Regions from separate parts of the Microbacterium wangchenii genome, predicted to be linked through region 2. Evidence: predicted binding sites of a transcription regulator. Region 2 holds the regulator's gene; the other holds the start of a gene.
The links. The regulator HrcA, encoded in region 2, represses chaperone genes, less so after heat shock. The targets are predictions, from matches to a motif close to TTNGCACTCGNNNNNNNCGAGTGCNAA.
Positions count from the first base shown of each region.

Region 1 (5,068 bases), 720 kb from region 2:
AGCGCCGAGCGCGTCACCTTGGCCGGGTCGATGATGCCCTGCGCGAACAGGTCACCGTACTCGCCGGTCGCGGCGTTCAGGCCCCAGCCGGGCTCGAGCTCGGCGACCTTGTTCGCCACGACACCGGGCTCCATGCCGGCGTTGAGGGCGATCTGCTTCAGCGGAGCCTCGATCGCGACGCGGACGATGTTCGCACCGGTGGCCTCGTCACCCTCGAGCGACAGACCCTCGAACGCGATCTTGCCGGCCTGGATGAGCGCGACGCCACCACCGGGGACGATGCCCTCCTCGACGGCCGCCTTCGCGTTGCGAACGGCGTCCTCGATGCGGTGCTTGCGCTCCTTCAGCTCGACCTCGGTGGCCGCGCCCGCCTTGATGACGGCGACGCCGCCGGCGAGCTTGGCCAGACGCTCCTGGAGCTTCTCGCGGTCGTAGTCGCTGTCGGTGTTCTCGATCTCGCGGCGGATCTGGGTCACGCGACCCTCGATCTGAGCCGTGTCACCGGCACCTTCGACGATGGTGGTCTCGTCCTTGGTGATGATGACCTTGCGCGCACGACCGAGCAGGTCGACCGTGGCGTTCTCGAGCTTGAGGCCGACCTCTTCGGTGATGACCTGGCCGCCGGTGAGGATCGCGATGTCCTGGAGCTGAGCCTTGCGACGGTCGCCGAAGCCGGGAGCCTTGACGGCAGCCGACTTGAAGATGCCGCGGATCTTGTTGAGCACGAGCGTCGCGAGAGCCTCACCCTCGACGTCCTCAGCGATGATGAGGAGCTCCTTGCCCTCCTGGATCACCTTGTCGACGATCGGCAGCAGGTCCTTGATGTTCGAGATCTTCTGGTTCGCGATCAGGATGTAGGGGTCTTCGAAGACCGCTTCCTGACGCTCCGGGTCGGTCACGAAGTAAGGGTTGATGTAGCCCTTGTCGAAGCGCATGCCCTCGGTGAGCTCGAGCTCGGTGCCGAAGGTGTTGGACTCCTCGACGGTGACCACACCTTCCTTGCCGACCTTGTCGATCGCCTCGGCGATGAGCTCGCCGATCGCGGGGTCAGCGGCGGAGATCGATGCCGTGGCGGCGATCTGCTCCTTCGACTCGACCTCCTTGGCGCCGGCGAGGAGCTGGTCGGTGATGGCCTTGACGGCCTTCTCGATGCCCTTCTTCAGCGAAATGGGGTCGGCGCCGGCTGCGACGTTGCGCAGACCTTCGCGCACGAGCGCCTGGGCGAGAACGGTCGCGGTGGTGGTTCCGTCACCGGCCACGTCGTCGGTCTTCTTGGCGACCTCCTTGACCAGCTCGGCGCCGATCTTCTCGTAGGGGTCGTCGAGCTCGATCTCCTTGGCGATCGAAACACCGTCGTTCGTGATCGTGGGGGCGCCCCACTTCTTCTCGAGCACGACGTTGCGACCGCGGGGGCCCAGGGTCACCTTGACGGCGTCGGCCAGGATGTTGAGACCGCGCTCGAGGCCACGGCGGGCCTCCTCGTCGAAAGCGATGATCTTTGCCATATGTGTGATGTCCCTCCCGGATGGGGGCTGTCAGTCTGTTAGCACTCCACAAAGACGAGTGCTAAGCCATTCTGGCACTCGCCCCATGCGAGTGCAAGCTGCGACCGTGTGCGCGCGTCGCTCGGCACGCGCGCACGGGAACGCGAAGGAGGCGGCATCCCGCGGCGACTCCGGGCGCCCTCGCCCGCGGGAGTCACTGCGCGATGCCGCCTCCGAACGAGACGCGCGCGAACGGCGTCAGAGGACGCGCACTGCTTCGGCCTGAGGGCCCTTCTGGCCGGCGCCGACGGTGAACTCGACCGCCTGCCCCTCCTCGAGAACCCGGAACCCGGTCATGTCGATGTTGGAGTAGTGAACGAAGACGTCCTCTCCGTCGCCGGAGGTGATGAAGCCGAAACCCTTCTCGGCGTTGAACCATTTGACGGTGCCCTGGGCCATGCTCTTCTTCTCCTGATGCTGTCGGACGCAGGTCATCGTATCCACGGCGCAGAAGGGCGCGACCCCTCGCCGGGCAACTGTTGACACGCCCGCATCGAAGTGTTTACCGCCCGGAAACACGCGGGCGACGGCCTCAGGGCGCGGGGGTGTCGACCCGGTCGAGTCCGATGACGACGGTGAGCTGACGCCCGGCCTCGTCCTCCTCGGTCTCGAGGTCGTCCGGTGGCAGGTACTGGGCGCTCAGCGCGATCTCGGCCCCGCCGATCGTCTCGGCCAGCCCCAGCGCGGCCGCCTCGTCCGCTTCCTGGGCGTAGTAGACGGTGGTGGTGGGGAAATCGGTGGCTCCCGCGGCGCCTGCGGTGACCGCATCCGCCGACCAGCCGGCGGTGATGACGACATCGCGGATCTGGGTTGCGAGCCCTTCTTGCGGCGTCGCGTTGAGCACCAGGACGGGGTAGGTGGTGTCGACGACGGGCTCGACGACGGGGGCCGGCTCGGTGGTGGGCACCGGCTCAGGTGCCAGCGAGATCCGCCCCGACATCACGAGGGAGCCGAAGATGCCGGCCACGACGAGGACGACGGTGGCCACGGCAGCCCACAGGAACACCATCCCGCCGCGCATGCGCGGATTCTCCGCACGATGGGCGCCGACGCGGCCCGTGCTGGGGGCGAGGTCGTCGAAACGGTCGCGCGGGTACGTCGTTCGAGCCACCCCCCGATGCTACCGGGCCGTCCCCGCCCGATCAGCGAACGCCGGCGCGGGCGGCGCGGGTCGCGGCGCGCTCGTCGCGGAGCCGCCGCAGCCGCCGTACGAGCAGCGGATCGTGCTCGAGCGCTTCGGCGGTGTCGATCAGACGGCCGAGCAGCTGGTAGTACCGTGCGGGGGGCATGGCGAACTCGGCACGGATCGCCTCCTCCTTCGCACCGCCGTGGCGGCGCCACTCCGCTTCGAAGGCGAGCAGCGCACGGTCGCGGTCGGAGAGGGGCACTCCTCCACGCTAAGCCCGGTGGTGCCCTGCACCCGGGAGCCACTCCACACACGCGCCGAGTGGATCCACCGCCGCCAGGATGTCGCCGTCCAGCGCGAGTGCGAATCCCCCCGGCCATGGTGCCGGGACGGATGACCAGCCCTCGTGCAGCGCGGGTTCGTCGATCGTGATCCACCGGCCCGCCGCCCGCGCCGCCTCGATCACGGCGCTCCGGCCGGCGCGGGGAATGTGGGCGAGCACCCCCGGGGTGGTGACCACGAGCGTGGCCTCCCGCGGTGCGCGGGCGGCAGCGGCGGCGAGCGCGTCGGCGGCGTCGCCGGCGATCAGCAGCGGCGGATCGGCCGCCGCCACCGCCAGCGCGGCTTCCACCCGCTCGCGCCGGCCCTCCTCGCCCGGCCACACCAGGCCGGTCAGCCAGGCGCGATCCCGAGGGTCGCGGGCGTCGAGCGGATCGAGGTCGATCCCGGCCCGCCACACCACCTCCGGCATCCGCAGCGCGGGGTCACCCGTCAGCCGGCTGCCCAGCACCACCGGCGCGGGACCTGCGGGAGGGTCGATCCGGCGCACGCCGTGCCCCGTCTCGTACCGGTAGGAGTAGCGGTCGGGGTACAGACACAGCCCTGCGCTGGCCCCCACCTCCAGCAGCGCGATCGGACCCTCGATGAGACTCAGCGCGGGAAGGAGCGCCGCGCAGCGCAGCGGTTCGTTGGTCTGGATGCGGCGGGCCGCGCATTCGGCGACGACCTCGTCGGCGTGCGCCCGCAGCCAGGCCGCCCACCGGGGGAATGCGGCCTCGGGGGCTCCCAGCATCCGGGTGACGGCGAAGACGAGCGGCGGTTGCCGGTGGGTCGCGGGGATCCGGGTGAGGATCCGCGCCGTCGCCGCGTCCGCCACGACCCCCGCCGCCCACTCCGCGTACAGCGCCGAGCGGCCGGGCGCCTCCTCCCGCGCGAAGCGGTCGTAGCGGGCGATCACGGCGTCGAACTCGGGTGTGCCCACTCCGGCATTATCCGCTGCGAGCGACCGGGGTGCCGCGGGTTCGGGTTGAATGGAGGAAGAGAGGACACACCCCCATGAGCTATTCCGTTGACAAGACCGACGAGCAGTGGCGCGCCGAGCTGGACCCCCAGCAGTACGCCGTGCTGCGTCAGGCCGGCACCGAGCCCGCGTGGAGCGGTGAGCTCCTGAACGAAGAGCGCGCCGGCCTGTACGCGTGTGCGGCCTGCGGCGCGGAGCTGTTCCAGAGCGGGACGAAGTTCGATTCGCACTGCGGCTGGCCGAGCTTCTACGAATCGGTGCGTCCCGAAGCGGTCGAGCTCATCGAAGACCGCAGCCACGGCATGGTGCGCACCGAGGTGCGCTGCGCGAACTGCGGCTCCCACCTCGGCCACGTCTTCCCCGACGGCTTCGGCACGCCCACGGGCGACCGGTACTGCATGAACTCCCTCGCATTGGAGTTCTCTCCCGAGTCCGAGGCGTGACCCTCCCCGAGCCCTCTTCGCCCGCCGAGGCGGCCACCGGAACCCCCGAGCGCGGGGGCTCCGCGTTGGAGGCCGTCCGGGCACGCCGGTCGTGGTCGCGCGTGACCGACGAGGCGCCCACGCGCTCCGAGTTGGAGGCCCTCGTGTCGGCGGCCGGACGCGTCGCCGACCATTCGTCGCTGCGTCCATGGCGGCTCATCGAGCTGCGCGGCGCGGATCGCGAACGGCTGGGTCGCGCCATCCACAAGGCGCTCGGCCAGGACGGCAGCTCGACCAAGCCGCTGCGCGCGCCGCTGCTCGTGGCGATCGTGGTCAGCTACCGCAAGAGCGACAAGGTGCCGCGCTGGGAGCAGGAGGCGGTGGCCGCGGGCGTCGCCCACACGCTGAGCCTGCTGTTGGACGAGGCCGGCTGGGGGGTCATCTGGCGCACGGGGCACTACACGCGCAGCAAGGCGGTCGCCAAGGCGCACGGGCTCGGCAAGGACGAGGCACTCCTGGGCTGGCTCTATGTCGGCGGGAAACCGGACACCGAGCGCGGCGGGCCGCGCAAGGGCGTGGATGCGGCGGCACACCTGACCCCGATGCCGGGGAAGTCCAGCCGGGGGTCGAAGAAGAACGCCGCCGACGCCGCGAAGGACGAATCGACCGCGCTCTA
Region 1 is NZ_CP038266.1:2,710,758-2,715,825, forward strand. Features, by position in the region: gene groL (chaperonin GroEL) at 1-1,505, opposite strand, end outside; gene E4K62_RS13085 (cold-shock protein) at 1,743-1,943, opposite strand; gene E4K62_RS13090 (LytR C-terminal domain-containing protein) at 2,077-2,655, opposite strand; gene E4K62_RS13095 (DUF3263 domain-containing protein) at 2,687-2,932, opposite strand; gene E4K62_RS13100 (DUF2332 domain-containing protein) at 2,942-3,931, opposite strand; gene msrB (peptide-methionine (R)-S-oxide reductase MsrB) at 4,006-4,413, shown strand; gene E4K62_RS13110 (nitroreductase family protein) at 4,479-5,068, shown strand, end outside; gene E4K62_RS13115 (DMT family transporter) at 5,066-5,068, opposite strand, start outside.
Region 1: the regulator HrcA is predicted to act here: its motif matches at 1,544-1,570, upstream of groL (chaperonin GroEL).

Region 2 (5,068 bases):
GACGGGAGCCTTGGGGGCGATGTCGCGGATGACGAAGGCGTTCTCGGTCTCCGCGATGATCTCGCCGGGGATTTCGCCCTCGAGGATGCGCGTGAAGATCGACGGTTCGCTCATTGGTCCAGTCTATTCACCGGCCACCCCCACGAGGCGAGCACCCGCAACCGGCTCAGCGGCCGGTGGGGAGGGAGCGGAGTCACCAGCGGCGGAGGGCGACGTTGGCCACCGAGAGCGCCGCCGCGCCGGCGGTCGAGGTGCGCAGCACCGTGGTTCCCAGGCGCACCGGCTCCGCCCCCGCCGTCGACAGCGCCGACAGCTCATCGGGCGATACACCACCCTCGGGCCCGACCACGAGGGCGACGTCGCGCGGATCCGCCCCCAGGTCCAGGGCTGCGAGCGGCCGCGTCGCCGACGGCTCGAGCACCAGCATCCGCACCCCCGGCAGCATCCGCGTGAGACCGGCGGTGTCGACAGGTCCCTCCACGTCGGGCAGCCACGCGCGGTGAGCCTGCTTGGCCGCCTCCCGCACGATGGTGCGCCAGCGGGCGAGGGCCTTGTCGACCTTGCCGTCCCAGCGCGACACGCTGCGCTCCGCCTGCCACGGGATGATGCCGTCCACGCCCAGCTCGGTGGCAGCCTGCACCGCGAGCTCGTCCCGGTCGCCCTTGGCCAGAGCCTGCACGAGGATCAGCCGCGGCGTGGGGGCGTCGACCGTCGTGCGTGTGGCCACGCGCACCACGACTTCGCGCGCCGACACGTGCGCCGCCGCGCCCTCCAGCCACACACCGCGGCCGTCGCCCACCGTCACCGTCTCCCCCGCACGCAGACGCCGGACGTTCGCGGCGTGGTGCGCCTCGGTTCCGGTGAGCACGACGTCATCGCCCGGCTGTGCATCGGCGGCGGCGTCGGCGAGGAAGTGCAGCGCCACGGGTCAGCTGTTCCGGAACCGGTCGCGCAGCTTGGCGAACAGGCCCTGGTGGAATTCCGCGAGGCGCGGCCCGGGCGCCTTCGTCCGGCGGGCGAACTCTTCGATGAGGGCACGCTCCTTGCCGTCCAGGCGCGTGGGGGTCACGACGTGCACGCCGACCCTCAGGTCGCCGCGCTGCGTCCCGCGCAGCGGGGTGATGCCGCGGCCCTTGATGGTCAGCACATCACCGGACTGCACGCCGGGACGCAGCTCCAGCTGCACTTCGCCGTCCAGCGCCTCGATCGTCGTCTCGGTGCCCAGGATGGCGTCGGGCATCGACACCTCCAGCGTGGCGAGCAGGTCGTCGCCCTCGCGGCTGAACACGTCGTGGGCGGCGACATGGATCTCCAGGTACAGGTCGCCGTTGGGCCCTCCCGCAGGGCCCACCTCGCCGGAGCCGGGAAGCTGAAGGCGCAGCCCCGTCTCCACGCCGGCGGGGATGTCCACCGACACGGTGCGGCGCGCCCGCACACGCCCCTGACCCTGGCAGGTCGCGCACGGGTACGGGATGGTCGTCCCGTAGCCCTGGCACGTGGTGCACGGCTGCGAGGTGACGACGTTGCCGAGGAGGCTCCGCACGGTGCGCTGCACGTTCCCGCTGCCGTGGCAGATGTCGCACGTGACCTCGGATGTGCCGGGCTGGCAGCACGAACCCTGACACGTCTCGCACAGCACGGCGGTGTCGACCTCCAGGTCGCGGTGCGTGCCGAAGACGACGTCGCCGAGATCCAGGTTGACCCGCACGAGCGCATCCTGACCCCGTTCGCGCCGCGACCGGGGCCGGCCGGCGCGTCCGCCGCCGCCGGCACCGCCGAAGAAGGTCTCGAAGATGTCGCTGAAGCCACCGAATCCCGCGGCCCCACCCGCGCCGGCGAACGGATTCGAGTCGCCGCCCATGTCGTACCGGCGGCGCTGATCCGGGTCGCTCAGCACGTCGTACGCGTGCGTGACGAGCTTGAAGCGCTCCGCCGCATCCTCACCGGGGTTGACGTCGGGGTGCAGCTCGCGTGCCAGTCGCCGATACGCGCGCTTGATCTCGTCGGGTGCCGCGTCGCGCGCGACGCCGAGGACCTCGTAATGGTCAGCCACAGTCGCCTTCCTGCCCGCTCTCAGCGGGATCGTTCGGAGACCGGATGCGCCTCAGCGGCCGTTCTCGTCCTCTTCGAGCATCCGGGTCAGATAGTGCGCGACGGCACGGACCGCCGCGAGGTTGGAGGGGTAGTCCATCCGGGTGGGACCGAGCAGCCCGACGCGGGCGCCGCTGGCGGGTGCGTCGTAATCGCTCACGAGGACGGATGCCTCGGTCAGGCCGAACGGCTCGTTCTCACGTCCGATACTCGCCGACAGGCCCTGATCGTCGGCGACCATCTCGCTCATCAGGCGCAGCAGCGTCACCTGCTCCTCGATCGCCTCCAGGAGCGGGTAGATGCTGCCCCGGAAGTCGGATTCGCGGCGCGCGAGCGTGGCGGCACCGGCCATGACGAGGCGATCCTGCCGGAATTCCTCCAGCTCCTCGGCCAGGACCCGCAGGATCGGCTGCGCCATCGCATCGACGCCGCCGGCAGGGGTCGCGCCGCCGCTGAGGATCGTGGCAAGTCGCTCCGACGCATCCCGCACGGAATGCCCCACGACGAGACCGCCGATGCGGCTGCGCAGCTGCGCGAGGTCGGCGTCGGTGGGCTCTTCGCGGGAGAAGGCCATCCGCTGCGTCACGCGTCCGGTGTCGGTCACGACGACCACGAGCATGCGGCCACCGCCGAGGCTCACGAGCTCGACGTGGGTGACGTTCGCCGTGGCGAACGAGGGGTACTGCACCATGGCGACCTGGCCCGTGAGCCGGGTGAGGGCCCGGACCGTGCGTCCGAGCAGGTCGTCGAGGTCGCCGGAGTCGTCGAGGAAGGAGGCGATCGCCGAGCGCTGTGCCCCGGAGAGCGGACGCAACTCGGCCAGGTGATCGACGAAGACGCGGTAGCCCTTGTCGGTGGGTACGCGCCCGGAGGAGGTGTGCGGAGCGATGATGAGCTCCTCGTCCTCCAGCAGCGCCATGTCGTTGCGGATGGTGGCCGCCGACACGCCGAACGCGTGCCGCTCCACGATCGCCTTGCTGCCGACCGGTTCCCTCGTGTCGACGAAGTCCTGCACGATGGCCCGCAGCACTTGGAGCCCGCGTTCGGTGACCATGGCACTCCTCTCCACCGACTGGCACTCTTACACTCTGAGTGCCAATTCTAGCGGAGAAGTCCGAACGGCCGCCGAGGCTCACTGCGTGAGGGTGCGCACCACGGCATCGGCGAGCAGGCGACCCCGCCGCGTGAGCACGACGTGACCGCGCACCGCGTCGGCGCCCTCGACGAGGCCGTCGGCGACGAGACCGGCCACGGCGTGCCGCCCCTCGCCGAGCAGTTCCGCGACCGGGTAGCCCTCCCGGATGCGCGAGCGCAGCAAGACCTCTTCCAGGCGCCGGGATGCCGCATCCGGCCGTTCCCGCCCCGCCGCCGGCGACGTGCCCTGCGCGAGCCGGGCGGCGTACGCGGCGGGATGACGCACGTTCCACCACCGCAGGCCGGAGACATGACTGTGCGCGCCCGGACCGTAGCCCCACCAGTCGGCGCCGCGCCAGTACGCGAGGTTGTGACGGGAGCGGTGCTCGGGCCCACGTGCCCAGTTGGAGACCTCGTACCATTCCAGGCCGGCCGCGCCGAGCAGGTCGTCGGCCAGCTCGTACATGTCGGCCTCGAGGTCATCGTCGGGCTCGGCCAACTCCCCGCGGCGGATCTGACGGGCCAGCTTCGTGCCGTCCTCCACGATCAGCGCGTAGGCGGACAGATGGTCGGGCTCGAGCGAGATCGCCTCCTCCAGCGAGGCGCGCCAGTCCTCCAGCGACTCCCCCGGCGTGCCGTAGATGAGGTCGACGCTGACGTCCAGTCCTGCGCGGCGGGCGGCGGCGACGGCCGTGCGGACGTTGGCCGGATCGTGCGTGCGATCCAGCGCCGCCAGCACGTGCGGGCGGGTGGACTGCATGCCGATCGACATGCGGGTCACCCCGGCCGCGGCCAATTCGGCGGCCACCGCATCCGTCACGGTGTCAGGGTTGGCCTCCACCGTCACTTCGGCCCCCGGCACGAAGCCGAACGCGCCGCGCACGCCGTCGAGCATGCGCGCGAGGTCGCCGGCGGGAAGGAGCGTGGGTGTGCCGCCGCCGAGGAAGACGGTGGATGCGGCGCGCAGCGGTCCCGCGGCCGCCATGACGCCGACCGACAGGGCGACCTCGCGCAGCAGCGTGTCGGCGTACTGGTCCTGCCGAGCACCGCGCAGTTCGGAGGACGTGTAGGTGTTGAAGTCGCAGTACCCGCACCGCACGCGGCAGAACGGCACGTGCAGGTAGACGCCGAAGTCGGCGCCGGCATCCGTGTGGAGGTCGGCCGGAAGCGCGCCGTCGGCGGGCGCCGGGTCGCCGAGAGGAAGGGCGGCGCCCATCAGGACGACGTGGCGTACAGCGGCGAGATCGCCCGCAGGTAACGCTGGAAGAGCTCGCGCCGGCGGTGGCGGACGAGACGCGGATAAAGACGGTAGATCAGCGCGGCGGGTGCATCGAAGGCGCGCACGGTGAACCACACCTCGTCGTTGTCGCGCCACTCCACCAGGAAGAACTCCTCGCCGCTCACGACGGAATCCCCCACGGTGCCGAGGATGAACCCGACCCGGCGGGGCTCCTCGACGACGGAGATCACCCGCAGCTCCGCGTCGGCGCGCAGGCGCCGCACGCGTCCGTGCAGGCGGACGGTCGTCCCCGGTGCCACGAACGGCATGCCCTCGGCGTCGAACCGCTGCTCGGATTCCAGGCGGCTGGGCGCGATCGGATTGCCCTCGGCGTCGTACCCGACCCCGGTGTACATGGGCCCGGGGGCCGGCCGCACATCGGTGATCGTGAGCCCGCCCTCCCGCTGCGCCGCCCACGACAGCAGCGCCTCGCTCGCGGTGGTGAAGCGGTCTTCGCCGCTGCCGATCCGCCAGCTCTCCTCGGCCGGGATCGAGCGCTCGGGCGGGTACTGGAGGAGGTCGGGGGCCTGCGTGCCCCCCACGGCGGCGTAGTCCACCGTCTCG
Region 2 is NZ_CP038266.1:1,994,276-1,999,343, forward strand. Features, by position in the region: gene E4K62_RS09565 (HIT domain-containing protein) at 1-114, opposite strand, end outside; gene E4K62_RS09570 (16S rRNA (uracil(1498)-N(3))-methyltransferase) at 194-925, opposite strand; gene dnaJ (molecular chaperone DnaJ) at 929-2,053, opposite strand; gene hrcA (heat-inducible transcriptional repressor HrcA) at 2,105-3,145, opposite strand; gene hemW (radical SAM family heme chaperone HemW) at 3,224-4,441, opposite strand; gene E4K62_RS09590 (DUF1990 family protein) at 4,441-5,068, opposite strand, start outside.